4 regions of the Iodobacter fluviatilis genome follow, and region 1 is predicted to be linked to each of the others. Evidence: predicted binding sites of a transcription regulator. Region 1 holds the regulator's gene; each other region holds the start of a gene.
What was found. The regulator FliA, encoded in region 1, starts transcription of late flagellar genes. The targets are predictions, from matches to a motif close to GCTAAAGNTNNNNNNNNNNCNGCCGATAAT.

Region 1 (7,434 bases):
GGCTCAGCGCAATGACGAATGAAACGTCAACAGCCCACTCATGATAATCACATTGACCAAGAATTTAATTAGCACAGGGCCAGTGGTGCAATGCTATGTAGCAATCAATCATTCAAAGAGTTAACAAGCAAGCTACTTTTGTAAGCTAAACAGTAGGAATCACTGCTAAATCAAGGTAAATTGTAAATTTTGTAAGGCACTAGGTATTTACAATTAAGTACAATTAAACTTTTCTTTAACTACCTATGTAAATTCTATTAAATCTTACATAAGCAACGATTGGTGTATGCTGCGCTCCGTCCTTACAGCACAAACTTAAATTAAGATCTTCAATGGCTCAAATTGAAATTCAAACCTTTCCCGAGGGCAAAGTTCTACAACTCTCAGGCCGATTAAACGCCCAGGCAGTTGCCCCACTTTGGGCTCAGGCCAGCACACTTGGTGTCTGCGAAGTAGATGCCAGCAAAGTAACTTATTGTGATGGGGCCGGTGTGGCCCTGTTTTATCTGCTCATTCAAGGCGGGGCCAGGATTAAGGACTTAGCACCTCCTTTTACCGAGCTACTTGATGCCTTTCAAGCAGATACACCTCTCTATCAAGCGCCTATCCCTGCAAAAATAGGCTGGCTCACCACCCTTGGCAAAGCAACGGCTGAGCATAATACGGCGATGCGCTGTGCCATCACCTATCTAGGCGAGCTAAGCGCTGCAATGCATCAAGTGCTGCGCTCACCCAGTAAATTGCGCATTACAGAGATTTTCACCACCGCTAGTAAAAATGGCGCGGATGCACTGCCTATCGTGGCACTGATTGCTGCCTTACTAGGGATGATTTTAGCGTTTCAATCAGCGATTCCGATGCGCCAATTTGGCGCAGAAATGTTTGTTGCCGATTTAGTGGGCCTCTCCTTGGTCCGTGAGCTGGCTCCCTTAATGATGGCAATTTTATTAGCTGGGCGCACTGGGGCGGCATTTGCCGCAGAGCTTGCCAGCATGAAAGTAAACGAAGAATTAAATGCCCTGACCACCTTAGGCCTCAATCCAATACGCTATTTAGTACTACCCAGAGTGATTGCCACCACGCTAATGGCACCGCTGCTATCGGCTTGTGCTGTGTTAATTGGCTTGATAGGTGCAGCGATTGTGATGCTAAGTTTTAATATCCCCATCCAAACCTATATCACACGCGTTTCAAGCATTGTGCATCTGGGCGACTTTGCGGGGGCCTATTTAAGGCGGCGATCTTCGGTTTGGAAATCGCGCTGATTGGTTGTTTTAGGGGGTTGCAAGCAGGCAGCGGAGCCAGTGCCGTAGGTGCGGCTACCACGCAAGCCGTTGTGAGCAGCATTGTTGCAATTGTGATCAGCGATGGCCTGTTTGCTTTTGTTTTCTATTTATTGAGGTGGTAATGCAACACGCCATTATTAAAGTCAAACAATTGCAATGCGGCTATGGCGATCACGTTATCTTGCGTGATGTGAGCTTTGAGGTTAACAAGGGTGAAATCATTACCATCCTAGGTGGCTCTGGCTGTGGCAAATCTACCCTACTCAAACATATGATCGGCCTTTTGCCCGCGCAACAAGGCACGGTGCTGATTGGCGACGAAGACATCATTAGTGCTCAAGGCGAAGTGCGCCAACGCATCTTGGCCCGTATTGGCGTGATGTATCAATCGGGGGCGCTATTTGGCTCGCTAACGGTGCTAGAAAACGTCATGCTGCCGCTGGCAGAATATACCCCGCTTAATGCTGCCGCCCGTGAAATCGTCGCCCGCTTAAAATTACGCTTGGTAGGGCTAGATGCCTATGCAGATTTTTTACCCAGCGCGCTATCAGGTGGGATGCAAAAACGTGCCGCCATTGCCCGCGCCCTCGCCCTAGACCCTCAGGTTTTGTTTTTAGACGAGCCATCAGCAGGGCTAGACCCAATCACCGCCGCCGAGTTAGATGCCTTGATTTTGCAATTAGCGCATAGCCTGCATACCACTTTTATTGTGGTCACCCACGAGCTAGCCAGTATTTTCACCATTGCAGACCGCGCCATCATGCTGGATAAACAAGCACAAGGCGTGATTGCCATCGGCGCGCCGAAAACGCTAGCTGCAGATCCCAACCCACGGGTTAGCGATTTTTTTACTCGGCATACGTATTAATTATTATTTATATCTGGCCAAATTATGACCGCTCAAAAGCACTATTATCGCCTAGGCCTATTTGTTCTATCCGCGCTCTGCATATGTCTTATTCTCGCCATCTACTTTGGCGCGGGCCACTGGACGCGCTCCACCATTACCCTAGAAAGCTATTTTAATGAATCGGTGCAGGGTATTGATATTGGGTCCAAAGTAAAATATCGCGGCGTGGTCGTAGGGGAAGTCAGCCATATTGGCTTTACCTATTCACGCTATCAGCAGGATTTATCCCCCAATGAGCGCCAACAATATGTGCTGATCGAAGCCAAACTTCGCCCCGAGCTATTTGGTGGCAAAAACATGCCGTTTCCTGATCAAAGCTATTTAGATAAAGAAATCGCCAAAGGCCTGCGGGTTCGGCTTAATCCTCAGGGCCTAACGGGCACCAGCTACCTAGAAATTGACTATCAAGATTTAGAACGCAATCCCAGCCTTACCATGCAATGGCAGCCTAAGCATCTGTATATTCCATCGACTAGAAGCACGATGGCGCAACTCGTTAACTCCACCCAAAATCTTGCTATACGCCTACAAAAACTAGATATTGAAGGCTTAATCAGTAATTTAAATCAGGTATTAAGCACAGCGAATAGCAAGATGAATGACATTCCTTTGCAAGCGCTCGCACAAAAAATGCTGTTGATTACAGAAAAGTTAGAAAAGATCCCCTTTTCTGAGCTCAGCAGCGAAGCCAGTGGCCTTATGCACGAAGCCCGTAGCAGCAATCAAGCCTTACAAACGCTTCTGACCGATCCGGCATGGGCCAGCGCCCCAAGCGATCTAGCCGCCAGTGCCAAGCAGGCACGCGCCCTGCTAGAAAACCCACATCTGGTTGGTAGCTTACAGAAAATGGAAAGTAGCTTTAGCCGCCTAGATAAACTACTAGAGCAACATGAAGGCGGCTTAGATAGCACACTAAATAATATGCAACAAATCAGTGAAGACTTACGCGTGATGAGTGAAGCAGCAAGGGCTAATCCAACTGGGCTACTGCTTGGCAAACCACCTGCGCCTTATGTTTTACCAAATAAATAACGGATGTTCCGCAGTAAAAAGCGTCGACCTCTTACCATAAAAAAATAACTCTAAAATGGCCGCATACCTATGAAACGCCTAATTATTTTACTTTGTAGTGCTTTGATCGCCGCCTGCGGCACCACGACCCCTAGCAAAGAAACGTACTTACCCGTGATTGAGCGCAGCGGGCCTAGCCATGCGGTGCAATTTAAAGGCACACTACAAATAAATGCCTTTAGCGCCCAAGCCCCGTTTGGCGAGCGTAATTTTTTTTACCGCGAAAGCACCCAACGCTTTGTCAAAGATCCTTACCGTGAATGGCTCTCCTCCCCCACAGGGCTTATCACCACTCATACGCAAACTTGGTTAAAAAGCAGTGGCTTATTTCGCGAAGTGCTGCCCTTATATTCAAAGCAAACCGCAGATTACCAACTCAAGGGTGAATTACTCACGCTACATACCGATTTACAAGCCCAGCCTCTCGCCGTTGCAAAACTGCACATACGCTTAAGCTCAGCGAAATCCCCTGTTATACTCGACACTATTCTTACGGCAAGTGAGCCCTTATCTGGAATGAGTGCTAACGATATAGCTGCAGGATTAGATCAAGCGCTCGCTAATACCCTTAAACAATTAGAACGCAAACTGATTTCGCTCCCAACTTCTTAGACGGTCGGCTAAACTGATTTAAGCCTCCTCATAGTAGAAACAAATGGCAGCGCCACGCGCACTCTCCCTTTATCGTCAGACTCAGGCAAGCCAAGACGAGGATTATGTCTCTCGGCATGCGCCCTTGGTCAAACGGATCGCCTATCATATGGTGAGCCGTTTGCCTGCGAGTGTAGAAGTCGATGATTTGATTCAAGTGGGTATGATGGGCTTGATGGAAGCGGCAAAAAACTTTGATCCAAATGCGGGCGTACTGTTTGAAACTTTTGCCTCACAACGCATTCGTGGCGCCATGCTTGATGAATTAAGAAGCTCCGATTGGATGCCCCGCCACGCCCGTAAGCATATGCGCGAAATTGAAGCCGCGATGTTAGCCCTAGGGCACAAACTAGGCAGAGCACCACTAGAAAGCGAAGTCGCCCAACACCTACAGCTCGATTTAGAAGCCTATCAAAACATGCTCAGCGAAGCGCGAGGCCACCAACTGGTGCACCTCGAAGATATTGAAGACGAAGATGAAAACCACCACAACGTTCAATACTCTGCCGACCATGCAATTAACCCGCTGCAGCAACTTGCGGATGCAAATTTTCAGCGAAATTTAATCAGGGGCATCGACGAGCTACCCGAACGTGAAAAACTGGTTATGGCTCTGTACTACGATGAAGAACTAAACCTTAAAGAAATTGGTGCCGTACTAGGCGTAACCGAGTCTCGAGTTTGCCAGCTACACAGCCAAGCCATTGCCCGCTTAAGGGCCAGATTAGGCGATTGGACGAGTTGATAAAAACATATGGATAAAATTAGTATTTTTGGAGTTTTACTTGGTTTAACCGCTGTGATTCTTGGCCAAATTTTAGAAGGTGGCCACGTTGCATCCTTGATGCAAGCCACGGCATTTTTAATTGTGACAGGTGGCACCCTTGGGGCCGTCATGTTGCAAACTCGGCAAGATCACTTTATTGCTGGCGTAAAAATGGTGAAGTGGGTGTTTATCCCCCCTCAACACGATTTTAAAAAACAACTGGGTGTGTTATTAAACTGGAGCCAGCAAGCTCGTCGTGGAGGTTTGCTTGCTTTAGAAGCATATGTGCAAAGCGAAAAAGATATTTTTGTAAAACGCGCTCTGCAAATGGTTGTAGACGGAGCCGAACCAGAAGTGATTCGCCGCGCAATGGAACTTGATATCGATTCATTTGAAGATCGTGCACGCTCTGCCGCTAAAATTTGGGAAGCGGCCGGTGGCTACTCCCCTACTATCGGCATTATTGGCGCGGTGATGGGGCTGATTCATGTAATGGAAAACCTAACCGATCCATCCAAGCTAGGCGCAGGCATTGCCGTTGCCTTTGTCGCCACCATTTATGGCGTTGCCATGGCCAACCTGTTGTTTTTGCCCATTGCTCACAAGCTAAAACAACATATTCAAACCGAAATAAAACGTCGTGAAATGCTACTTGAAGGCTTAGTCGCCATCGCCAATGGTGAAAATCCAAGGGTGCTAGAAAACAAACTGGCAGGTTTTTTACCCTGAGCTCGTTTTTTGTAAGCGCCGTACGCAAGCAGCTTTGATCTATATATAAACATACTTATGCCATATTTTTGCATTTTATCCCAGCACCACCATCGCTCAGTGGAGAACTCCCATGCTTTGGCTTGCAAAATGGCTTCGTCTTCTCATTGCTGGGCTTGATCTGCTATGTTTTACACTTTTGATGATGGCCTTAGCCCGCCTGCCTATAGCTTGGCTCGGTTTTTACCCCAAACTATTTCAGAGCTGGTGTCGTTGTTTTGTAAGGGCGCTGGGGGTCGAGCTGCGATTACACCAACACCATCAAGCACCACTTCCTCGGCAGTATATTCTGATCGCCAATCACCCTTCAGTCTTTGAAGACGTTGGCATTCCGGCTTTTTTCCCCGTTAGAAATCTGGCCAAAGCCGAAGTGCGTGACTGGTGGTTTGTTGGGAGAATTGCTGAGGCGGCGGGGACTTTATTTGTGCGCCGTGAGCAAAAAGACGCTCGGCAAGCGGCCTTGCAAAATATGATCAGTGCAGTACAAGCAGGCTATTCAATTGCGCTTTATCCAGAAGGCGGCTGCAAAGGCCGGCGTTTATGGGATAAATTTCTTTATGGCGCATTTACCGTTTCATTAGAAACAGGCGTGCCAATCTTACCTGTTTTTTTACATTACGAAGCGCAAGAGGCTTTTGAATGGGGTCCAAATACCACACTACTGCAAAAAATATGGCAGATCATTTGCGCCCCAAATAAAGTAGCCCATTATCATATTTTTGATCCACTCCATGCCAGCCAATTTAAAGATAAGGACGAATATTCGCGGCACACTTATGCGCTTTATCTAGCATGGCAACAACGCTTTTTAGAGTAGCGTCCTCCGTACCCTTCACATAAAAACAGGAAACAGGATGCTGATATACCCTGCAATATCATGTTGTTTTACCTCCCCTTTATTGCCCAAGCAAGCGGTTGATAATCCCCCTCCCCCACAAAACCAGCTCATTTTTAAGTAGAGTTTTCTCGCAGTGTTTGAGGAGCATCTACATGAAAGCAGCAGGTTTTCTGATAGCCAGATTATGGCGATTTTAAAGCAGGCCGAATCTAGCTCAGCCGTCCTCAATCTTTGCCGCGAGTACGGCACGCATGCCGCATCCTTCTATAAGTAGCGTGCTAAGTTTGGCGGCATGGACGTTTCTATGATGACGCGGATGAAAAGCAGCTACTGCATTCAGATCCGGGTTGGCAGTATCAAATGGCAAAGTATCGCCAGCAATTGGTAGAAAAAGGGCTGGTGCAAAGTATGCCAATAACTTTTATACGGTCCAACTAACTAGCAGTTAGTCAGACTTAAGCGATCGTAGCGAGGGAAAAACCGGTTTGAGACAGATTTCGTGGGTTTTTGAGCCGAATAGCTGGCTATTCAACGAGAAAATACGTGAAATATGGCCAAATCCAGCTTTTCCGTAGTAGATCAGTCTTAAGTCCGACAGGCTGCTAGGGTAGTTCAGCTGTCGTGACGTCGTTTTTTCCTACATCGACCTACGCCAGCAAACGTGATCTTGCCCCCCTGAAATCAGAGATGCGTTTCTCGGAATATTCTTGCCACCGGTGGTTTCTCATGTTTATTTGCTATTTCCTCCAGCTTTTGAGCGAACCCAATTAAGGAGACTCTCTTGCTCTTTTGGGCATATGGCTCTACGACCTCCAGCAGCTTACTATGCACATAGGTGGTATTAGATTCTCTTTCAGATTCTGCTTTAAAATTCGAGGGAAACTTTGTGCGCGCAGAACCTAAAATGTTATTTAATAAAGGGTTGGCGCCGGCCCCATTGGGAGTAAATATGCCGTTCTTTTCAATACAGGGCAATCCCACATTCTGTGCTGCCTCGCCAATTTCACGCTGATAACTTAGAGGAATAATGGTGTGTCCAAGATCTACCAGACGCTGACAACATTGATCTTTGGCGCGACTATAAACGGCGGCAAGACTCGCTTCGACTGTTTGCTTTATATATTCAGGATCCTTAACCGAGGCC
Region 2 (7,434 bases), 1.1 Mb from region 1:
AAATCAGACTGATATAAAGAAGCTGTACCCAAGTAATGACGATGCCATTCATAAGACGATCTCCCCTGCCGGGGCGGGCAGGCTATTATTAGACGTCATACGCGCGTTGTAGTTTTCCAGTGTTATGCATATTTTGCAAAAGCGTAGCCAGCGCACCGCGTTGATTAACTGCCATTTGCTCTATTTCTTGCACTTCGCTGTTACATACTTGCAAAATTGCAGCCAGTTGCTGCTGCTCTAAGCTTGTTAACGCGCCCCATTCAATCATAGGCAAATTCGAGCTTAATTCTGCAAATAATTGAGCATGCACCAACATATTATCCCAGTCTTCAGCCTTGGCTGTGAGCAACATTTGAGTAATGCACGCATTCAAGTTTGCATAGGCAGTTAAATACCTAGATACGCCCATAACTTAAGTTACTCCGCTCTTGTTCATCACGTACGACAGCAGGTGTTTCATTTTCAACTTGACTAAAACCAATTGATAACCATGCGTCTTTCAATTGCCCTAACAAATTCAACATTTCATCTAAGCGTTCAGGTGTGTTATTAATATTAGCCTGCAACAATTCAAAGCTAATGTAGTCATATAAAGAATCTAAATTTTCAGCTAACTCACCGCCATTTTCTTTATCTAAAGCCAGCCGCAAACCGTCTTCTATAATTGCAATTGCCTTTGAAATCGCTGCACCTTTTTGTGCAATCAGCCCCTGCTGCATGTAAATTTTGCCCAATTGAATAGCTTTAATCGCACCCTCAAACAACAGAACAATAAGCTGATGGGGGCTGGCTGATTCTACAACCATATCGAGGCTGGTTTGCCCATAGGCAGAAATTGCTTTTTTAACCGCACTCATAAAAATAACTCTCTAAAGGAATTCGAGAAACGCCGACTCAATCTAGCAAGCCTTGTTTAATACCTAAAACAGGCCAATTTATGCGAATAATATGCAGCGTATTTTAAAAAACACTTCACTTTATATTCATCACGCTAATGTACTTACTTTGGCAAACTGGCAAGCTGTGCAGTTAAATTACTACTCGTATTTCTCATGGTTGCAATAGCGATGTCCATCGCCGTAAATTGTTTACGATAAAGTGCCTCGGTGGCATCATACTGGCGATTCATCCGAACACGTTTATCACCTAGCTGAGCAATGCTATTCGTAACGCCTTCTGTCTGCTTTGCCACCAGCCCGGTTCGATCTTTAACCATGCTATCAAGTAATTTATCTAAAGCAAAAGCCACACCACGGTTAAATGAAACAGAACCATAATCACCAGCTGTACTGGCAGTGACAATCAAACTCAAACCTTCACTGGCCCCTGTACCCGTTAATGCTTGCCCAGAGCCCTTAGCTTTTTCGCCACCAATCAAGCCTTCTACATCCGCACCTGCGGTATAGGTGTATCCGACGGTTGGGCCAGCAGGCGTATCAGAATATCCACCAACGACCAAACCTAAAGTTGCTGCAGAAGTGCTAGAGGTCGAATTACCTACGCCTGTAATTTTAATCTTTGAATCTTTACCATATAAGCCAGAAGATAGATCAAACTGGCTAGTCGCTTCATTAAAAGCCACGCCGACCGTTTTGCCGGCTTTAACTAATGAAGTATCACTATTAATTTTTGACTGCATTTCTGCCGCCAAATCAGCCATCGAGGCGTAACTCCCTTTACCAAGAGTAATAATTTGACTATTCACGCCATCAACAGAAACCAATAATGTTTTATTGTTCTCATCAATGGTAATAGGTTTAGGTGCAGATGCAACGTTTAAAGCCATTGAGTCTTTTTGAACAGTTGCAGGCGAGCCTGCCACTGTTCTTTCACGGCTAATATCAAAGTTTTTATTCAATTTATTGAATTCAACTTTAATAGTATCTGTGCCAGAGGTAAACAAAGTGGGATCGGCTTCAATTTTAGATTTGATTTGAGCCGCCAAGCTTTCCGTTGTGTAATCATTATTATCAATGGAAAGGCTTGCACTGACCCCACCTAAAGTGACATTCTGAGTATTATTCGTTGCATCAACTTTGAGAAACGAGAGCGCAGAGCCGCTGTATTTAGCCTGACTAGCTGGCGTAGTAACCTCAACAGCATACTTACCTGATTGAGTAGCCAAGGAGCCAGCCAAAAAGGTCACTTGATTACTACTTGAAATACCATTCACCGTAAATAGATTGGCAACATCGCCTGGATGACTTGCAATAGCGGCCTGCAATTTAGCTTCATTCAGTGAAAGATCACCCTTAGGCGTGGTTCCACCAATAATTGTGCCTTTGGCATCGGTTTGATAGCCGCTAAATGAAACACCAATATCGCTCAGAGATTTAAAATAACTCCCTTCGCCCTGCATTTCATTGACGACTGCACGCATTTGATTTTGAATAGAACGAATAGCAGAATCACCATTAAGCGGCGCAGCTTTAGCTGAAGTAGTTGCATTACCAGGTATATAACTTGAAACATCTTTAAGTGTTTTATTCAATTCATTATAAGATTTAATAAAACCCTTAATAGAATCTTTAAGCCCAGACAAGTCAGAACCAATCGTAATCGTGGTTGGCGCAAGTGTGGTTGCACCAGTACTGGTGGGTGAAGAAACTTTAGTTAAATTAATGGTTAAACCTTGAATAGCATCCGTTACCGAATTAGTAGGTTTGCTAACATTAATGCCATCAATTTTAAATTTAGCGTCTTTTGCTGCCTGTGTTTCAATTAAATTACGCGCCCCAGCCGGATCGTAAGCTAATACAGATAAGCCTGCTGTGTCCGTGCTATTGCCATCGGAATCAATCACCGATACTTTTATTGAATTTTCAGCACCAGAATCTTTACTGGTTAAAACTAAACGGCTACCCGTACCGTCATTCAAAATACTGGCACTTACACCCTGATTAGCAAGATTAATTGCATCTCGCACCCCTGCCAAGGTATTGTTTTTGGAGGTAATATCAATAGAGAATGAAGGTTTTTTTGCATTTGCAGTAAATGTATCATCGCTTGTAGCGTCAGTATCGTGCTTATCCACTGTGCCAAGCTGAATTGTTAACGTCCCTGTACCCAAGCCCGTATTAATACTACTAAAGGCATTTGATGTCAGTTTTTGATTTTGGGCTAATTGTGAAACTTCCAAACTATACGAGCCGGGCTGAGCAAGGCTATTGGAAGTAACGGTTGCAATTGAAGAATCAGCCAATGTCGCCGTGGTACTTCTGAACGTTTGTACACTAGAAAGGTTTTTTAGTGAAGCTTGAAAGGCAGACAAAGCGCTTTTTACAGAACCATAAGCGGATATTTTGGCTTGGTAAGATGCTTCTTTAAGCAGTAAATCTTTTAATGGCGCTTTTTCAGCTGCCATTAGCTTATCAATCAAGCCCGACAAATCCATCCCTGAACCCGAGCCTAAAGAAGAAATCCCAGCCATGATAGCCTCCCTATTTATGTATTCAATATATCGGCCAACTAGACACGATCTTTAATTAAAAGCCCCTGAAATCGATCAATTGCCTTTGCAATAGAAATAGCTTCTTCGCTGGGAAATTGTCGAATCACTTCTTTTGTTTTTGTGTCAATTAATTTAACAATAGGCAGCTTTGTTTCTTCTTCAACAGAAAACTGCAAGCTATCAGAGAAACCTTGAACCGCTTGGTTTAGCTTTTCTACTGCCTGTTTAACTTCTTTTGCATCAGCAGCGGGTTTCAGTGCCTGTACCGCATCAGGGCTCACCTTGACCGGCTCTGCACTAACTACCTTTGCCAATTCAGTAGGTGGCGCGTCATGAAAGCGCTCATTAACACCTTTAGCCGCGACAGGGGGTAAAAGCTGCGAAGTTGATTGGATATCCATGATACACCTTCCTGTAGAAACGCCCCAGCAACACGAGTTTGCCGGGGCCTTGACTCATTCAAGCCTAGCTTAAACTTAGCCGCGCAGCAAACTTAGCACTTGGTTTGGCAGGGCATTAGCCTGGCCTAACATTGCTGTACCTGCTTGTTGCAAGACCTGAGCCCGTGTGAGCGCTGCAGTTTCTGCTGCAAAATCGGCATCTCTAATCCGGCTACGCGCAGCGCTCATATTTTCTGACGTTGTGGCCAGATTATTAATCGTAGCAGTGAAGCGACTTTGCAGCGCACCAAACTTAGCACGTTGGTCATTTACTGTCGATAAAGCGTCATCAACCACACGTAAAGCTTGGTTAGAACCTTGAACAGTTGAGATATCTAGTTTTTCAACTGTTTTCAGTGTAGATGCATACGCTGCACCACTGGTTAAAGCTGTTGTAGTAGAAGTTCCACCTACCGCCAACACACCAGAAGCAAAACCTGCACCGCTCGTTGTAACGGAATATGAGTTAGTGGCGTTCAGTACAACCTGACCACCAAAAGTCACCACGCCTGAACCCGCTGCAGATGTAGAGACCGCACCGGCTTGACCACTGGACATATACTGAATAGCACCACTGGAATTAGTGACATCCATGTCCCATTTAGTGACGCCACCACCAAAACCACTGGCATTACTTGGGTCATTACTTAGCGCAATATTTGAGCCATCAGCAGCAGTTAGTTTCAATGCATATTGAGTCGTTTTAGATGAGTCTTCAAAAGTCGCCAGTTCAGCGGTAATCCCCGTTTTGGAAGACTTGGCATTAAACGCCTGAATCGCTTGCGAATACTCGTCGGCTTCAATTTTGCCGTTGTTATCCAAGTCATTCACGTTAAATGAGACAGACTCAAATGTGCTACTTTTTGACGCGGCAGTTAAACTGTATGTACCAGATGCCAAGCCTAAGTTAACTTCAGTACGTGCAGTGGCGGTTACGCCTGTTCCGGCAGCATTAATTTTATTGGCAATATCTTTCGCCATATCTGTACCAGAAACCGAAATATTGGTTCCATTAATACTGAATGAGCCAGAAGAAGTTACCGCAGCGCCATCCACATTAACCGTCCCTGTTGCGCCAGCAGTTACCGCTGTAGAACCAGAAACAGAATTAGTCGTTGCTAAGTTGCCCGTACCATTACCCACACCCACCTGGTAAGTACCATATTGGTTGGTGCGTAAGTTTGCAGTATTTGCAGTAATAGTCTGGTTAGTATTGGCACCAACCTGATACGTAGCTGCGGTGAAGCTACCGTCAAACAACTTCTGACCGTTGAACTCGGTTGATGTTGCAAAACGATCGAGTTCTGAAACTAATTGTGTCACTTCAGAGTTGATCGCTAAGCGGTCATTTGAAGTATTGGTGGCATTGGCAGACTGAACAGCCAGCTCACGTACACGTTGTAAAATATCGCCCATCTGACCTAAAGCGCCTTCACCGGTTTGCGCAAGTGAAACACCATCGTTGGCATTACGCTTGGCCTGATCCATACCGCGGATCTGAGAAGTGAAACGCTCTGAAATCGCCAGACCCGCTGCATCGTCCTTGGCACTATTAATACGCAGACCCGAGGACAAGCGTTGTAGTGAGTTTGATAAGCTCATAGATGACGAAGCTAAATTACGCTGCGCATTGAGTGATGGTACATTGGTGTTAATGACTTGAGACATGATACTACCCCTTGCTTGTCCTGGAATCGGTGCTTAGTGTTTCAGGCATATAAGTAAGCCCTTGTATGCTTTATCGGAAGAGCACCGATAAACTTGAGGACTATTTCTAATCTTTTTTCAATGACCAAAAACAAGCCAAGCGATTGAGGTTTGTTTCCGCCAAGCCAAAACAAACCTCACACCATTTAATTAGGCAACCAAGCCTCGCGCCATTTATCTAAATTAGCCCCATCAAGCATCCAGTCTTTTAATACTACTGCTTTTAATTCGCGCCCCATGCGAGCGCTGGCATCTATATCCGCCAAATGACTTCTAATCGCCTCCACCCAGTCTTTGTGCTTATTTTTCACCCGTGTAACGGGCAAACTACCTCGATACGGGGCAATATCTGTGCAGATCACTGGAAAGCCACAAACGCCGTACTCTAAAAGGCGCAGATTACTTTTGCACTGATTAAAAATATTCTGCTCTAAAGGCGCTAGAGCTAAATCAAGATTCAAACTAGCTAGCTTTGCCGGATAAAGACCAATCGGCACACCCGCATGAAACTCATGCACAAAGGGGCGCAGCTTATCTGGGCACATCCCAAAGAACACCCATTCAACTTCACTAGCAAGCGCCTTCACCACACTTTCAATCAATTCTAAATCGCCAGTATGGCTCGCGCCCCCTGCCCAGCCCACACGTGGCTTTTTGCCCTGATTTCTTTCTGAATGCAAATCGCCCCAGAGCGGCACGGGCAGATAGTTGTTTACCACATGCATCACCGAATGCATGCCCTGATAAGCGCTGGCCAGCTCATCAGTTGATACCGTAAAGCGGTCAACAAAGGTTAAAGCCTTGCGCAAAGACTTCACCACGTCCTTAGGCATATGCGAGCGATGTGCACTTTTAATGGGGATATTGGGCAAGTAATCGTCCAATTCATACACCTTAAATGAAGGCGTGCAGGCTTTGGATAGGCGCAAAAAATCAATTTGTTGCGCCGAAATCTGCCGCTGAAAAACCATAACATCAGGTGCTAACTTTGCCAGCTCAAACGCCGGGAACAGCTCAAAAGCAATGGCCCCAGAGATTTTTTGCTCCTCTTGCATTGCAGCAAAAGGCTGCAAAATACGATACTGCCCGCAGCCAGTCTGATCAGCCGGATGGCAAAGCACCACAGGCAAAGGCTTCCAGCTTAATGGCCGCCAAGATAACAGCGAGCGATGCTCTAATTCAAAACCATTGCCGCTGAGGGTTAAGTTCTTATTATAAGCAGGGTCATTGCCTATCTCTGGCCGCCATTTGCGGTACATCGCCAGTTGCTCACCCTCAAAGCGTAATTGCTTAGCAGCTGCCTTATCTGGGTTAATTTGCGTTTGACTCACGCTCCCCTCATGCATCACCACTGAATATGGCGTCCAGACCGTTGAATAGCCCAGCGCCTTTACCTTTAGGCATAAATCAACGTCGTTATAAGAAACTTTGAAGTCCTGCTCATCCATTCCCCTTGCCTGCACATACACGGATTTACGGATCATCATGCAGGCCGCCGTCACCACCGAATACTGCTGATCTAGCTGCAGGCGGTGCATATAGCCCGATTCCTCCAGCGAAGCGCCAATAAACGGGTGATCAGCCGGCCCACGCAAGCCAAGCACAACGCCCGCATGCTGCACTAGGCCATTTGGATACAGCAGCTTAGCGCCCACAATCCCTACTTCTGGCCGCATGGCATGATGCAGTAACTCATCCAGCCATGAATCCTGAATCATGGCCGTATCATTATTAAGCAAGACCAAATACTCGCCATTGGCCTGCCCCACTGCCGCATTATTAATCGCAGAAAAATTAAAAGCATGCGGGTAAGAAAACACCCGTAACCGATCGCTA
Region 3 (7,434 bases), 2.1 Mb from region 1:
CACTATCGACGCAGTCATGAATGACGAGCCAACTTTGGCTGCGGCATTAAACAAAATGCCAAACAGATCGCAGTACGAGATTTCAAATTTCTCTAACGCCACCGAAATTCTAGCCATTGCGACTAAATTAGGAGAAAAACGCCTAATGAACACCGTGAACGAATTATTAATTGAGTCAGAAAAAACCGGCGAAGCAGAGCAAATCTTTAATCGCTGGTTTGGGCCACAAACTAGCACTCCTTTCCCCCGTACTTTCCGCATTCAAGGCTAATCAATTGTAAAAAAACTGCAGGCAGCCAGAATACAACAACGCACGCTGCAATTTTTTTAAGCAATAAAAACGGCGGCAGGTCCTGTTTTTAAAACAGGATCTGCCGCCGCAGTAACATCTAATCCCCCATCAATAAGGCCTCTAGAATTCTGATGCCTTATTGATCTACTTTTACCAGATGCGGATCCGCTCCGAGCTTGGCTTGTACATCGCATCACCTTCTTTCACACCAAATGCCTCATAGAAAGCATCACTATTGACTGCTGCGCCATTGGCTCTAAATTCACCAGGGCTATGGGGGTTACTCAAAAGTAATTGCAAAGTCATCGGCTCACGCATTTTGCTAGCCCATACTTGACTCCAGCCTAGGAAAAAACGCTGCTCACCAGTACGCCCCTCAAGTTTAGGTGAGGGCTTGCCCCCCAAGGACAGCTGATAAGCTTTATATGCCACTGCCAAGCCTGATAGATCGGCAATATTTTCACCTAAGGTAAGTTGCCCATTCACGTGCTTACCTACAATAGGCTCGTAGGCATCGTATTGAGCCACTAATTTATTGGTGAGCGCTTTAAAAGCATCACCGTCTTGCTTTCCCCACCAATTGACTAAATTACCATCGCCATCAAATTGGCTACCTTGATCATCAAAACCGTGCGAAATTTCATGTCCAATGACGCCGCCGATGGCACCGTAATTAACCGCATCATCGGAGAAAAAATTAAAAAATGGCGCTTGTAAAATGGCCGCAGGAAATACAATCTCATTCATACTTGGATTGTAATAAGCATTTACCGTTTGCGGCGTCATCCCCCACTCTTTACGATCAATAGGCCTACCTAGTTTTGCAATTTTACGCGCAAATTCAAAACGTTGTGATCGTTGCAAATTACCCAGCAAATCATCGGCTTTAATTTCTAGCTTGGAGTAATCGACCCATTTTTCTGGATAGCCTATTTTCACCGTAAATTTAGCCAGCTTTTCCTGAGCTTTCACCTTGGTTGCCAGGCTCATCCAAGTGAGATCTTTAATAGAATTACGATAAGCGACCAACAGATTATTAACCATCACATCCATTTTAGCTTTGGCATCAGGACTAAAGTATTTAGCGACGTATAACTCACCCACAGCCTCACCCAAACTGCTATTGGTGGCCGCAATGGCTTTTTTCCAACGAGGCTTTTGCTCTGGCACCCCTGATAATGCTTTACCATAAAAATCAAAGTTTAAGTCCGCATAGGCCTTTGGCAAGGCATTGGCATATTGATCTAATGCTTTAAATTTCAACCAAACCTTTAATGTAGCAATAGGTGTATTAGCTAAAATATCACCCATTTCCCTAATATAGCTAGGCTGAGAAACAATGACAGCCTCTGCTTTACTTGTCACGCCCATCGCCTGCCAATACTCCACCCATGCAAAATGAGGGGCAAGCTGAGTTAATTCAAGCTGCGTTTTTTTATTATAGGTTTTATGAGGGTCGCGATTTTCAACTTTAGTCCATTGCGCTTGTGCCAATTCAGTTTCAAACGCCAATAAAGCTGTCGCATCAACCGTTGATTCACCCGATAATTTCAGTAATTTTTCAACATAAAGGCTTAGTGCAGCCCGTGCTGTAACAAACTTAGCATCAGGCTTGGAGTAATAATCACGGTCTGGTAGGCTTAATCCAGATTGATTGACATTAACAATGTAGTTTGCTGAGTTTTTTTCATCTTGCCCAATATATAAAGCAATAGGCGTGCCAATACCCAAGGATGTAAATGACGCAAATACTGAGGCTAACTCCTTATGGCTTTTAACACCATCAACCATAGATAAGGTTGCTTGTAATGGTGCTAAGCCACGCTGCTCGATAAGCGTTTCATTCATATAGCTTTGATACAAGTCCCCCACTTTTTTAACGGCAGATCCGGCTGCGCCATTCTGGCTTGAGGCCGTTTCTACAACAGTGTGAACTTGTGATTCAGCAAGGTCTCTTAGAATTAAAAAAGAACCATGTGATGATTTATCCGCAGGAATTTCAGTATTTTTTAACCAATTACCATTTACGGCAAGATACAAATCATCTTGCACTCGGACATTTTTATCAAAGCGCTCAACATCCAAACCAGAACGAGATGCTGCTTGTGCACCGAATGCCAAAGCGGCGGCAATAAGGGTTAAAACAAATTTTCGTTTCATTCAAAATCCCCATCAATGGACACATCGGCTTATTTAAAAGCTTTGCATGATAATTAGTTTAAGTAATCTAAAGCATATAATGCCCTAAGCCTGTCCGAACGTGAAAGATAATCAATAAAAAACAATAAAAATACATCAGAGACGCCTTATATGCAGGAAGATTACTAAAGTTTTTACGATTTGCGTCGATACTAGGCATAATGACAGTAATAGCAAGTCACACTGGCCGGTGACGAAGGAAGACATACCATGAAAATCGACTCATCAAAACCACTCAACCCAGCACTCAACCGCAATAATGATCGCGTTCCAAATAGCGGAGCGGGTAGTACAGAGCATAGCGCAAGTGTAGATAACGTAACAATCAACCCACTTGCGGCAAAGCTGAGTCAAATTGAGCAAAGTGCTAAGCCCTCTTTTGATGCGGAACGCGTTGAATCGCTCAAAAAAGCAATTAGTGAAGGGCGTTTTACCGTGCGTACCGAAGCGATTGCTGGCAAAATCATTCAGAGCGCACAAGAACTACTAGGCAAGTAAAATGACATTAAATACGGCACTGCCGTTAGATACCTTGATCCCACTTTTGGATCAGGCAAAGTGCAGCATGGAAGAAATGCTTGGCCTACTGAAAGAAGAGCAAGAATTTTTGATTGGCAATCAGCTGGATCAGTTGATGTCACTCACCCAAAAAAAACAAAGCACCGCACTCGAGGCTGAGCAAGCCGGCTTAGCGCTAAGCCATTTTTTTGCCAAACAAGGCCTTAGCCCAAATAGTGATATAAGCGCATGGTTTAGCACGCAACTGCCTAGCGCACTAATTGAGTGGCAAGCCTTGATAGAAACCTCGCGCCAAGCCTCAGCTTTTAATAGCAGCAATGGCAAGCTTATAGAAACCCGTCAGCATCTAATCAATGCCTTTATGCAGCAGCTACTTGAAGCCAGCCACAATAGCCCGCTGTATTCACCAGATGGCAAGCTCACAGCCTTGCCCCAAGGCCAACGGCGCGATACTGCATAGCAGCCATTACAATGCTAGTTTTGCGCCAGCAAGCTACGCCCACCTTCAAAACGCTGAGCAAAATACGGGCTAGATAAAGATTCCACTCTGATTTTCCCCTTGGATGATGGCGCATGAATAAAGCGACCATCCCCCAAGTAAATCCCCATATGTGAAAAAGATTTTCCTAAGGTATTAAAAAACACCAAATCCCCTGCTTGCAATTGATCTATGGCAACTGGGCGCGCTAAATTCGCAATTTGTGCAGCATTATGGGGCAGCACTGCACCCACGGCATTTTTATACACAAAACTCACCATGCCGCTGCAATCTAAACCTGCTTCAGGGTTATTCCCACCAAATTGATAATTCACATCTAATAAGCCCAAGGCATACATCACCACTTCCAATCCAGCACCTTGCGCTTGAATATTATTCAGTGATTTAGATACGGGATAAGCCGTTTTATTTTTTTGTGGCGTGCTACTGCACGCACTTAAAAATATAATCGCCAGCAATAGAATCTTTTTCAAACTCAACCCCTCCCTTGATTAACCATCAATAGGATATTCCGGTGTTGCCAAAATAAGTTGGTAAAATGCCAGATCTAGCCAACGGCCAAACTTAAAACCAGATTCTTTAATCGTGCCCGCATGAATAAAACCATGCTGCACATGCAAAGCAATGCTAGCGGCATTATCGCTGTCGATTCCGCCAATCAAGGTGTGATATCCCTGAGCTTTGGCTTGTTCAATAATAAGCAGCAATAGTTTTTTACCTAGGCCTTGCCCTCTATGCTCTGGGTGAATATAAATGGAATGCTCAACCGAGTATTTATAGGCGGGGCGTACACGAAATGCACCATATGACGCGAATCCAACTAAAACACCCGCATCATTTTCAATTCCCACCACAGGCAATTGGTTACTTTGTTTATCCTCAAACCAAGCCACCATACTGGCCAATGGTCTTGGCGTGTAATCATACAGCGCCGTAGAGTTTGCAATAGCTTCATTAAAAATATTCAGTATTTGCTCTGCATGTTGAGCATAGTTGCAAGAAACCACCTGCATATTTTATTCCATTCACATTCAAATAAAAAAAACACCTCAGGACTAAAACCCTTGGTGTTTTATATACCAGACTACGACAAAATTAAGAATGTGAACGCTTATAATGCACGTCGCAATCCGTTAATACGATTACCCGTGGATGCGTCTGCAAAAAGGAAGCAGGTACTTGGGTTGTGATTGGGCCATTTAAAGTGCGATCAAGGATATCCGCTTTTTCAGCACCTTTTACCACTAATAGAATTGATTTTGCGTGCAAAATAGAGCCCATACCCATAGTTAATGCGTGGGTTGGCACTTCATCAATACTATTAAAAAAGCGTTTATTTGCTTCACGAGTCTCTAGCATTAGAGTCACTTTATGGGTAAAACGAGATAGAGCTTCATCTGGCTCATTAAAACCAATATGCCCATTATGCCCAATACCCAAAATTTGCATATCAACCAAGCCTTTTTGATAAATCAGCTCATCATAACGACGACCCTCTTCATCTAAATCTTCAGCATTGCCATTTGGCACATAGGTATTTTCTGGCTTAATGTCGATATGATTAAATAAATGGCTTTGCATAAAGCTACGATATGACTCTGGATGCGTCACTGGCAAGCCAGCGTATTCATCCAGATTAAAGGTTGTCACCTCCTTAAAACTGACCAAACCTTTCTGGTAGCTTTTTACGATTTCCTGATAAATACCTACCGGGGTGCTGCCCGTTGCCATTCCCAAAATAGCATTCGGCTTTGATCGCACAACAGACAGTAATAAATCTGCACCAACGCGGTTTAATTCACTTTGATCTTTAAATTTATGCAAAATCATGATTGTAGGTATTCCGAAATAAGTAAAACAACCTGGGGTCTGTTGACGTTTCATTCACGGCTGCGTTTGGCCCAGTTTTAGGGCTGAACAAGGAGAAAATGGCGACATGGTACGAGTACCATGAGCGATTTTTAACTTTCGTTCCGCCCCCCAAAGGGGCTAAACCCGAAGGGCTGAGTCGGAAAAGGGCCATTCACTGCGTTATGCTCCTTGGCAATAACCCGTTATTGCCTTCGTCACATGCCTTGTGCTTGGCCGTTTTCCGGCTCAGCGCGATGGTGAATGAAACGCCAACAGACCCTAGATACTATACGCAGATTGATGGCAGTTGTTGATGTAAAGCATGCCAAAAGCAATAAATCAGGCAAATAACCAAGGTTGATCAATACGGCGCTGATTCTCAAAGGCTTTAATTTCATCAGCATGGTGTAAAGTCAAACCAATTTCATCCAAGCCATTCAGCAGACAATGCTTACGGTGGCCAGTCACATCAAAACTAAACACCTGACCAGATGGGCTAGTTACGGTTTGAGCCTGTAAATCCACATTTAAGCGATAGCCTACACTGGCTTCACTTTCAGCAAACAACTGATCCACCAACGCGCCATCCAGTACAATCGGCAGTAGGCCATTTTTGTAGCAGTTATTAAAGAAAATATCAGCAAAGCTGGGAGCAATCACCACACGGAAACCGTAATCATCAATCGCCCACGGTGCGTGTTCACGGCTTGATCCGCAACCAAAATTATCTCTAGCCAGCAGTACTTCTGCACCCTGATAGCGCGGGTAGTTCAGCACGAATTCAGGATTAAGTTGGCGCTGGCTGTTATCCATACCCGGCTCGCCGTGATCCAAATAGCGCCATTCATCAAACAAATTTGGGCCAAAACCCGAGCGTTTGATCGATTTTAAAAATTGCTTGGGGATAATCGCGTCGGTATCAACATTAGCCCGATCCAGCGGGCAAACTAAACCATTTAGTTGCGTAAATGCTTTCATTTATTGGCCGCCTTTTCGATGGCTTCGCCACCTTTTTTAATATCTTTACCCATACCCGACACGGTATTACATGCGGTCAGCCCAAGCATAAGAAACATCAATAGCAGCGTTGTGATTCGTTTCATGGTGATTTCTCCTTAAGCCAGCTGGCGCACGTCAATAAAATGACCAGCTATCGCCGCCGCTGCCGCCATTTCTGGGCTTAGCAAATGCGTACGACCGCCTTGGCCCTGACGGCCTTCAAAATTGCGATTGCTTGTGGATGCGCAGCGCTCACCTGGCTCTAGGCGGTCAGCATTCATTGCAAGACACATTGAGCAGCCTGGCTCTCGCCATTCAAAACCTGCCGCAATAAAGATTTTATCCAGCCCTTCGGCCTCGGCCTGTGCCTTAACAAGTCCCGAACCTGGCACGACCAGCACCAGCTTGACATTTGCAGCCTTGGTTTTACCCTTGGCCACGCCTGCGGCGGCGCGCAAATCCTCGATGCGTGAGTTAGTACAGGAGCCGATAAATACTTTATCAATCTGAATATCGGTCAGCGGCGTATTGGCAGCAAGGCCCATATATTGCAGCGCGCGCTCATAGCTACCGCGCTTAACTAAGTCAGGCTCATTTGCTGGATCTGGCACACGGCCAGAAATGCCCAATACTTGCTCAGGGGAGGTTCCCCATGTCAGCTGCGGCTCGATCTCGGCGGCATCGAGTGTAACGAGCGCATCAAACACTGCGCCTTCATCCGACACCAGTGTTTTCCAGTGTGCCACAGCGGCATCCCATTGCTCGGCATTCGGCGAATAAGGACGGCCTTTTAGGTAATCAATCGTTTTTACATCCACGGCCACCATACCGGCACGCGCACCGGCCTCAATCGCCATATTGCATAGCGTCATACGGCCTTCTATCGACAAGGAGCGTATCGCTTCACCACCAAATTCAATGGCATAGCCGGTGCCACCTGCCGTACCCACCTTGCCGATAACCGCCAGCGCCACGTCTTTTGCTGTGACACCACGGCCCAGCATGCCATCAACACGGATCAACATGGCCTTGGATTTTTTAGCCACCAGCGTTTGGGTGGCCATCACATGCTCAA
Region 4 (7,434 bases), 310 kb from region 1:
CAGAATCGTCACGACCTTATCCCTTATTCTCTGGTTTAACAGAAGACAAAGTTGACTTCTGCCTTCCTTTTTGCTGTCGGAAAAAGAAATATACTATTCATTTAGTGCATGTGGAAGCGTGTAGCATCCACCAACTGCGAATGCTCAAGGGAGTTAATCAAAAGGCTGTAGATGATTGGGAGTATGAGTCCGTCGCCTAGAGAAAATCCTAGTTAACTAAATCTGCATTTGAGCGGCCGCTAACCAGTACATTGGGACTTAATATGGCCAAGGTCGGCTTTGACCAAGCTGTTGACGCTCGGTAGATATAATTTTTTAAAGCTAGTTTTAATTGAGCTGGTGGTTGGGCCATCACCCGTACAGAGAGAAACGCGAGCAGAGCCACAGCACCTGCCAATGGCGTCTAAATAACTGGGGTCAGAGCAAATTTAAATCTACTTTCTTCGGCTCTAAAGGCATGAAATATAGCAGGATTTAGGTTTGCTCTGTCCCCAGTTATTCCGTAATCCCTATGCAGGTGTTAGCACCTTGTAACCATTCGCAAGAAATCCGCAAGCAGTGCAAGCTTTTATAGGAACACTTCTTACCGTTCAGGGCCATATCTCGCGCGGCTTGAGCCTTCCTCATGCAGGTGCATAAAAAATAGTGTGTTAAGTGGGTAGGCGTGGTGGGGTCACGAGGGCGCGTGCTGGGGGCTGAGTGCGGATTCCTCTCAAAATGCAGACGCAAAAAACCCCGCGCTTGCTGTTTGCTTGGCTTTGTTTAGGGCACTGCGTAAGGTTTGAACCGGATCACCTCCCCCCCTAGCCAGTCGATTAACTCCTTCATACGCTCCTGCAATGGCTCAATCTCGTTATACGCAAACACGGGGGCGGCTTTTTCTACATCCCCCAAGCCGCCAGTATTGTTGAGAATGATGCCCATCAGTTACGCCGGTACGCGGTGGGCGCTGAGTTGGTCGTCACGAGTTACATTTTTGATATTCCAGAAGTCATCTTTAGCCGCCACTTCTGAGATGGGCAAGATTTGCATGCCGTCTTTAGGCGGGGTAAGTACGCCCATGTCAAGCCGCAGCTTATTGGCCCGCTTAAATCACAGTTTTTCCTCACTTTATTAACCCATGATTCACGGTAAGCATCTTGTGGCCGTTAATTCTGCTGCCTCAGCAAAATATGCTTAAGTCCTCCACATTTTGTCCGATATAGCGGATGACGCTGGCTTTAATTTCGCCTTTAAAATGGTCAGCTAGGCGTATTTTCTTAGTTAATGTACGCGAGAAGTTTTAAATACGCGGCTTGCTGATGCTGGTTTTAAAACCGTGAATTAGATCAACAAGGGCCTGAGGCGCGTGCTTTGTTTTATAGGGCATGAGGCGGATAAATCAGGATAGGAAGATGGCGATAAGCCTTAATACCAACCTTACGGCGATCAGTACTCAGCGCAATTTGAGTACGTCGCAAAGCGCTTTGGCTATTTCCTTAAATCGCCTTTCATCCGGCCTGCGCATCAATCGCGCACAAGACGATGCTGCGGGGCTGGGCATTAGCAGCCGGATGACGGCTCAAATCAAGGGCACCACCCAAGCGGTTCGCAATGCCAATGATGGTATTTCTATGGTGCAAACCGCTGAAGGGGCAATGGGCAGTATTAGCGATAACCTGCAACGCATGCGCGAATTAGCCGTGCAAGCGGCCAATGCGCCAGTATCCAATTCAGATCGCAAACTGATTGATGCTGAAGTACAAATGCTTAGCTTAGAAATCCAGCGCATCGCCAGCTCAACTCAATTTAATGGTATCCGCCTACTCGATGGCAGTTTTAATTCGCACTCTTTCTTTGTGGGCGCTCATTCTGGCGATGCCATTAGCATCAGCCATATTAGTAATATGCAAACCACCCATTTGGGTAGCACTGGCTCATCTTTTAAAGCTTCAATAAGCAGCGGTGCAACCACCGCCACACTACTTGCTGGTGATTTATTACTGAATGCAAGTGTAATTGGTGCATCCACACAAGGCGCGGCGATCGGTCAAGCAGCAGATAGCGCCTTCGCCATTGCAGCAGCCATTAATGCGAGTACAGCCACATCAGGGGTTAGCGCCACGGCCAGCACAAAAATCATCAGCGCGGCCGCCAGCTCATTCACCACCATTGCAGCATTTAACATTAATGGCGTGGATATTGGCTCGGTCACGTCAGGCTCAGATGCAAATAGCCAAAGTACTAATTTGGCCAATGCCATTACAGGCTTTGCCGCTCAAACGGGCGTCACGGCGACGGCCAGCGCTGGCAAGGTGACGCTAAGCGCCGCAGATGGCCGCGATATTGAGATTGGATTAAATGGTACCGTCGCCAATGCAACAATTGCAGCCGCTAACAAAACGGCCTTTCTTAATCAAACAGGCTTAGCTGCGGCCATGGTGGGGCAGCAAGGCACAGCGGCAGTGGCGGCGCAAAACACCTTTAATATTGCGGCCAACGTTGGGGCTGGAGCGCAGTTTTCTGTAAACGGGATTAACTTTACCGTCCGCAATTCAGCGCTCGCCTCAGCAGTGGTCAATGCCAGCAATGTTAATTTAAACATCCTTGGGGCCAGTAATAATGCGGCAACGGTATCGTCTGCGCTCAGTGGTGCGATTGCGATGGCGCAAGGCGACCCACTCACGGCCGCTGCGCTAAGTGCTTTTAGTGCTGCAGACGGTGGTGGCTCGGTTGTGCTAAATGACAATACCCCTGGCGCATCCAGCACCGGCATTTCCACTACCGCAGGTTCTGTAACGCGCAATATCGCCGGAGCCGCCTTAACCGCCGCCAGTGCCACATCCAATCATGGCACGGTTACCGTTTCTAGCAGTAATGCAGACGGCCTGACTATCGCAGGGGCCGCCCCAGAAAAAGCGGGGTTAACGGCGGGCTTTACCGCAGCCACGGCCATTGCCAGTATTGTAGGGATTACCTCGCTCAATACCTTGACAGCCGCCAGCGCACAAACGGCCATCGCTTCACTCGATAGCGCACTAGATATTGTCAGTGCCGCTCGGGGGTCAATGGGCGCTTACCAAAATCGTTTTATTTTGGCGGTATCCAATATGCAGACCAGCTTAGAAAGCCTGAGCGCATCACGCAGCCGCATTCTTGATGCCGATTTTGCAGCGGAAACGGGCAGCATAACCCGCGAAAATATCTTGCAAAAAGCAGGCACAGCGATGCTGGCTCAGGCCAACACCACCCCCTATATGGTAATGGCCCTGCTCAAAGGTGCGCTCTGAGCACTTATTTACCCACACCAATCATCACCATTGTATTGGCTCCTAAGCTGTTGGTTGGCAACTGCCCATTTCACTTTTCCATCCATAGCGTTTGGTTTTTAAGCTGGGCGGCTTCTGCGCCGTACTCCTTAATGGCCTCACCCACGGTTTTTAAGGCCCGAGCATTACCTTGGGCGGCTGCGATTTTGGCATCGGCTTGGCCTTTAGTAACGGCAACCGCATTGGCTGCATCGGCTAAGTTTTTGCGCAGCATGGCTTCTAATCTTAAGGCTTCTTGGGTAGCTTGCAGCTTGGCATTGATGGCGGTTTGGATATTTGCTGGCAGGCGCAGCTCATTCACAAAACCAAATTGCTCAGTCCTTCGGCATCGTATTTGCTGCCGTAATTATTCAGCACATTGCGAATGCCATTACGGATAATCTGGCTGATGATTTCCTCAAAACCACGCTTGTATTTCTGGTACAAAACCGGCGCTGCGCCCGAATCGATGCGGAATGAAATGCTGATATCGGCGTTGATCACAACAAACAGAATAAAAAGACAACACTCTGAAAAACGCCCCACAGAGAATGCCCATTTATGCCGACCATATAAGGCGCGCTAATCTGCTAAAATGCAGCGCATTCATGCTATGCAATTGATAGCCGCAGCCGCTTTTACACATGCTGTATCGTCCCTCATATAGTCCGCTCTACCCGCCCAAAATCAGCAGATTTCGGCGCTTTTACCGTAAGGCTCGTCATGACCACTACTTCTACTCCGCGCAAATCTGTCACCATCATTGGTGGCGGCCCTGCTGGCCTAATGGCCGCTGAAATTCTTAGCCAAGGCGGGGTAGACGTGGATATTTTCGACGCCATGCCATCGGTAGGCCGTAAATTTTTATTAGCCGGTGTGGGCGGCTTAAATATCACTCACTCTGAAGCTGCCGAGCCATTTTTAGCCCGCTACGGCCAGCGCAGTGCCGAGTTGCAACCTTTACTGGCGGCCTTTGGTAACGAAGCCCTGCAAGAATGGGTACACGGGCTGGGTATTGAGACCTTTGTAGGCAGCTCTGGCCGCGTGTTTCCAAAAGAAATGAAAGCAGCGCCACTATTGCGCGCATGGATTTCTAGATTGCGTAGCAGCGGCGTGCGTATTCATGTGCGCCATCGCTGGCTGGGCTGGAATGAAGCGGGGCAAATGCGTTTTGCAACGCCAGAAGGCGAAATCAGCCGCAGCAGCGACGCCACCATTCTGGCCTTGGGCGGCGCAAGCTGGGCCAAGCTAGGCTCCGATGGCCTATGGCAGCCGCTGCTGGCAGAAAAAGACATCGCGATCGAGCCTTTAACACCCGCCAACTGTGGCTTTGATATTGGCTGGAGCGATCACTTAAGCGAGCGCTTTGCTGGCTCGCCACTGAAAGCCGTCGCCATTGAATTTAAAGGCGTACGTAAACTAGGTGAATTTGTGCTGACTAAGGGCGGCGTAGAAGGCAGCTTGATTTACACTTTTTCAGCGGCCATCCGTGATGAAATAAAAGCCAATGGCAACGCCGATATTCTGCTGGATCTAGCCCCAGGCAAATCGCTGGAACGCGTATTGGAAGACCTGAAACGCCCACGCGGTGCGGATTCAATGGCCAGCCATTTGCGCCGTAAATTAGGTATCGAGGGGGTAAAAGCGGGCTTGCTGCGTGAAGAAATTTCCCGCAACGACTTTAACGATATGAATAAGCTAGCCACCGCGATTAAAGGCCTGCCGCTCAAACTATTAGCCACGCGGCCAATCGACGAAGCCATCAGCAGCGCAGGCGGCGTACGCTTTGATGCCATGAGCCCAGAACTGATGCTGGAAAAAATACCCGGCGTATTTTGCGCAGGTGAAATGCTGGATTGGGAAGCGCCCACCGGCGGCTATTTAATTACCGCCTGCCTTGCCAGCGGCAGACAAGCTGGATTAGGTGCTTTGGCTTGGTTGAATCAAATTAATTAAATTTAAAAAGCCAGCTCAATCACTTGAGCTGGCTCATCCTTAATCAATCTATCTCGCCATTCCACTATTCGTATTTTTATAATCACACTACACCCAGTCAATTAGTCTAACGTCATATTTACGATGATGATCTATGCCGGATGTCATAGTGGTGATATACATACACGCTAATACACCACCCCATTCCCCCAATGAGTAGGTTTAGGGTAACGATCAAAACTATTGGCTGTGCATTTGTACTTTTCTCATCATTCGCTCAGGCAGAAACAGAAAAAATAAATGTGGGGCAACGGGCAGTGAGCGAAGCAATTGCTCAATGGACACAATGTATCAACACCGAATTAACCGAAAAAATTCAATTTATTGCATCCCCCAGCTATATTGCTAAGCAAATACTGGAACAATGTGACGAGCGTTATTTAAAATAAAAACAACTGATGCTCGAAGATATGATGAATAGAAACCAATATTAAGACGATCAGAAAACAGCGCAAATTGTGCTCGATAGCCTTAGCGACACCAAAGATCATCACCGCGCCAAAATTATTTCCTTGGTCATTACCCATCGCCAAGCTAAATAAATAAGCTTAGATCGTAAAAAACCCCGCTCATGTACCACAAAAATAACCAATAGCTGGAACCGTGAAGGGATGATTTTGTCCATTTTTGTATGGATTCCGCTATTTTTGCAAAGCCTAAGCAATTACAAAACTCATTAAAAACCAGCTCGGCAAGGGCAAAAACTCCGCTACCCAAGCTGGTTTTTAGCTAAATTTGACTTGTTGCCCTGCATATTTCCCCAAAATAGCAACTCCCCTACTTCACAGCCCCGCCCAAAGCCTTATAAATAGCCAGCAAATTACTCGCCTGATCGAAGCGATTTTGTAGCAGGCTGGTTTGAGCGCTGCGGCGGCGGGCGGCGGCGTCTAACCAAGGCTGGATATCTGTGGCCCCTGCTTCAAAACGCGCTTGGGCGATGCCATCTAGCTTAGCCGCCAATTGCAAGGATTTCGCCAATTGCTGATTTTGTTCGCCGAAGCGGACTCTAGCATCCAGCGCTTGTTCGGTTTCGGCCAGCGCCTTATAGAGGCCCTGCCTAAATGTGGTGAGCAATTCTTCATACTGCGTGCGGCTGATATCCAGATTAAGCTGATGCTTTTCCCAATCTAAAAAAGGCAGCGCCAAATTCAGCCCAGCGGATGCAACAGGGTTCTGAAATAGCTCGGCTAAAGCAGAGCTACTACTACCTAGGCTGGTAGTGAGCGAAAAGCTGGGGTAAAACGCCGCTCTAGCCACATCAATTTGCGCCAAGCTCGCCCTTAATCTGGCCTCCATCGCTTGCAAATCAGGGCGGCGGCCCAGCACTTCGCTAGGCACGCCAGCGGCAATCGCCGGTAAATCACCCTGCGGCAAGCTGGCCCCAGCCAGAGTAAAGCTCTGCGGTGGCCGGTCAAACAATAAACTCAGGTTATAAAACGCAGCTTTCCGTTGCTGCAAAAGCTGGGTATGGCTGGCTTCTTCACTCAGCAAGCTTTGCTCGGCGCTCAGCACCTCGCTTTTTGCCAAAGCACCGGCCTGATTTTTAGCCTGAGCAATGGCCATCACCTGCCTGAGCTGCTGTAAATTAAGCAAGCTAGCGGCTAGCTTCTGATCCAATAAGGCGATCGTCCAATATTGGCTTGCGACCGAGGTAGAGATCGATAATTTAAGTGCCTGCCTATCGGCTTCAGTCGCAATACGCTCTTCTCTGGCGGCGGCTCTGTCACTCGCCAAACGTCCCCACAGATCAAACTCATAGCTGGCCGTGGCCGATAGGTTGTAGCTCTGGCGATTTACCACCGGATCAAAACTGCGATTCACACTCGCCCCGCCAACGCCACCCAAAACCGGCAAGGCCGCATGCTCACTGACGCCCTCTCTTAGATGAGCACGGCGTAGCCTGATGGCCGCGATAGATAAATCAGCATTGCTTTGCAAAGCATCGCCGATTAGCTGAGTTAGCGCCGCATCATGAAACGCCAGCCACCATGCACCCTGATACATGCCAGCAGCCTGAATTTGCTCAGCCCATTGGGCGGGCATGGCGGGCAAGGGTGCGCTAGAGCTAGGGCTTAGCAAGGAGCCACAGGCACTGAGGAAAACCGTTGAAAGTAATAAGATTCTTTTCATTTTTATTCTCGCGCCAAGGCTT

Region 2: the regulator FliA is predicted to act here: its motif matches at 5,629-5,658, upstream of C1H71_RS16410 (flagellin N-terminal helical domain-containing protein).
Region 3: the regulator FliA is predicted to act here: its motif matches at 2,616-2,645, upstream of flgM (flagellar biosynthesis anti-sigma factor FlgM).
Region 4: the regulator FliA is predicted to act here: its motif matches at 1,298-1,327, upstream of C1H71_RS10295 (flagellin N-terminal helical domain-containing protein).

What each region holds. Positions count from the first base shown of each region.
Region 1 covers NZ_CP025781.1:2,589,317-2,596,750, reverse strand. Annotated here, with positions in the region: partial or broken gene C1H71_RS11590 (ABC transporter permease) at 333-1,408, shown strand; gene C1H71_RS11585 (ABC transporter ATP-binding protein) at 1,408-2,154, shown strand; gene C1H71_RS11580 (MlaD family protein) at 2,179-3,228, shown strand; gene C1H71_RS11575 (ABC-type transport auxiliary lipoprotein family protein) at 3,298-3,879, shown strand; gene C1H71_RS11570 (RNA polymerase sigma factor FliA) at 3,923-4,663, shown strand; gene C1H71_RS11565 (flagellar motor protein) at 4,673-5,413, shown strand; gene C1H71_RS11560 (lysophospholipid acyltransferase family protein) at 5,526-6,269, shown strand; partial or broken gene C1H71_RS21960 (transposase) at 6,424-6,561, shown strand; gene C1H71_RS11550 (hypothetical protein) at 6,972-7,434, opposite strand, start outside.
Region 2 covers NZ_CP025781.1:3,703,338-3,710,771, reverse strand. Annotated here, with positions in the region: gene C1H71_RS16435 (DUF2802 domain-containing protein) at 1-52, opposite strand, end outside; gene C1H71_RS16430 (hypothetical protein) at 89-352, opposite strand; gene fliS (flagellar export chaperone FliS) at 396-857, opposite strand; gene fliD (flagellar filament capping protein FliD) at 1,001-3,430, opposite strand; gene C1H71_RS16415 (flagellar protein FlaG) at 3,469-3,852, opposite strand; gene C1H71_RS16410 (flagellin N-terminal helical domain-containing protein) at 3,928-5,559, opposite strand; gene C1H71_RS16405 (glycosyltransferase) at 5,745-7,434, opposite strand, start outside.
Region 3 covers NZ_CP025781.1:239,823-247,256, forward strand. Annotated here, with positions in the region: gene C1H71_RS01110 (transporter substrate-binding domain-containing protein) at 1-271, shown strand, start outside; gene C1H71_RS01115 (M13 family metallopeptidase) at 443-2,452, opposite strand; gene flgM (flagellar biosynthesis anti-sigma factor FlgM) at 2,702-2,989, shown strand; gene C1H71_RS01125 (flagella synthesis protein FlgN) at 2,991-3,470, shown strand; gene C1H71_RS01130 (C40 family peptidase) at 3,485-3,982, opposite strand; gene C1H71_RS01135 (GNAT family N-acetyltransferase) at 4,001-4,522, opposite strand; gene nagB (glucosamine-6-phosphate deaminase) at 4,605-5,393, opposite strand; gene leuD (3-isopropylmalate dehydratase small subunit) at 5,700-6,338, opposite strand; gene C1H71_RS01150 (entericidin A/B family lipoprotein) at 6,335-6,463, opposite strand; gene leuC (3-isopropylmalate dehydratase large subunit) at 6,476-7,434, opposite strand, start outside.
Region 4 covers NZ_CP025781.1:2,283,413-2,290,846, reverse strand. Annotated here, with positions in the region: gene C1H71_RS10305 (AAA family ATPase) at 1-12, opposite strand, end outside; gene C1H71_RS21030 (hypothetical protein) at 763-924, opposite strand; gene C1H71_RS21435 (hypothetical protein) at 928-1,062, opposite strand; gene C1H71_RS10295 (flagellin N-terminal helical domain-containing protein) at 1,395-3,269, shown strand; gene C1H71_RS10290 (hypothetical protein) at 3,340-3,609, opposite strand; gene C1H71_RS10285 (SPFH domain-containing protein) at 3,606-3,833, opposite strand; gene C1H71_RS10280 (TIGR03862 family flavoprotein) at 4,011-5,243, shown strand; gene C1H71_RS10275 (efflux transporter outer membrane subunit) at 6,060-7,412, opposite strand; gene macB (macrolide ABC transporter ATP-binding protein/permease MacB) at 7,415-7,434, opposite strand, start outside.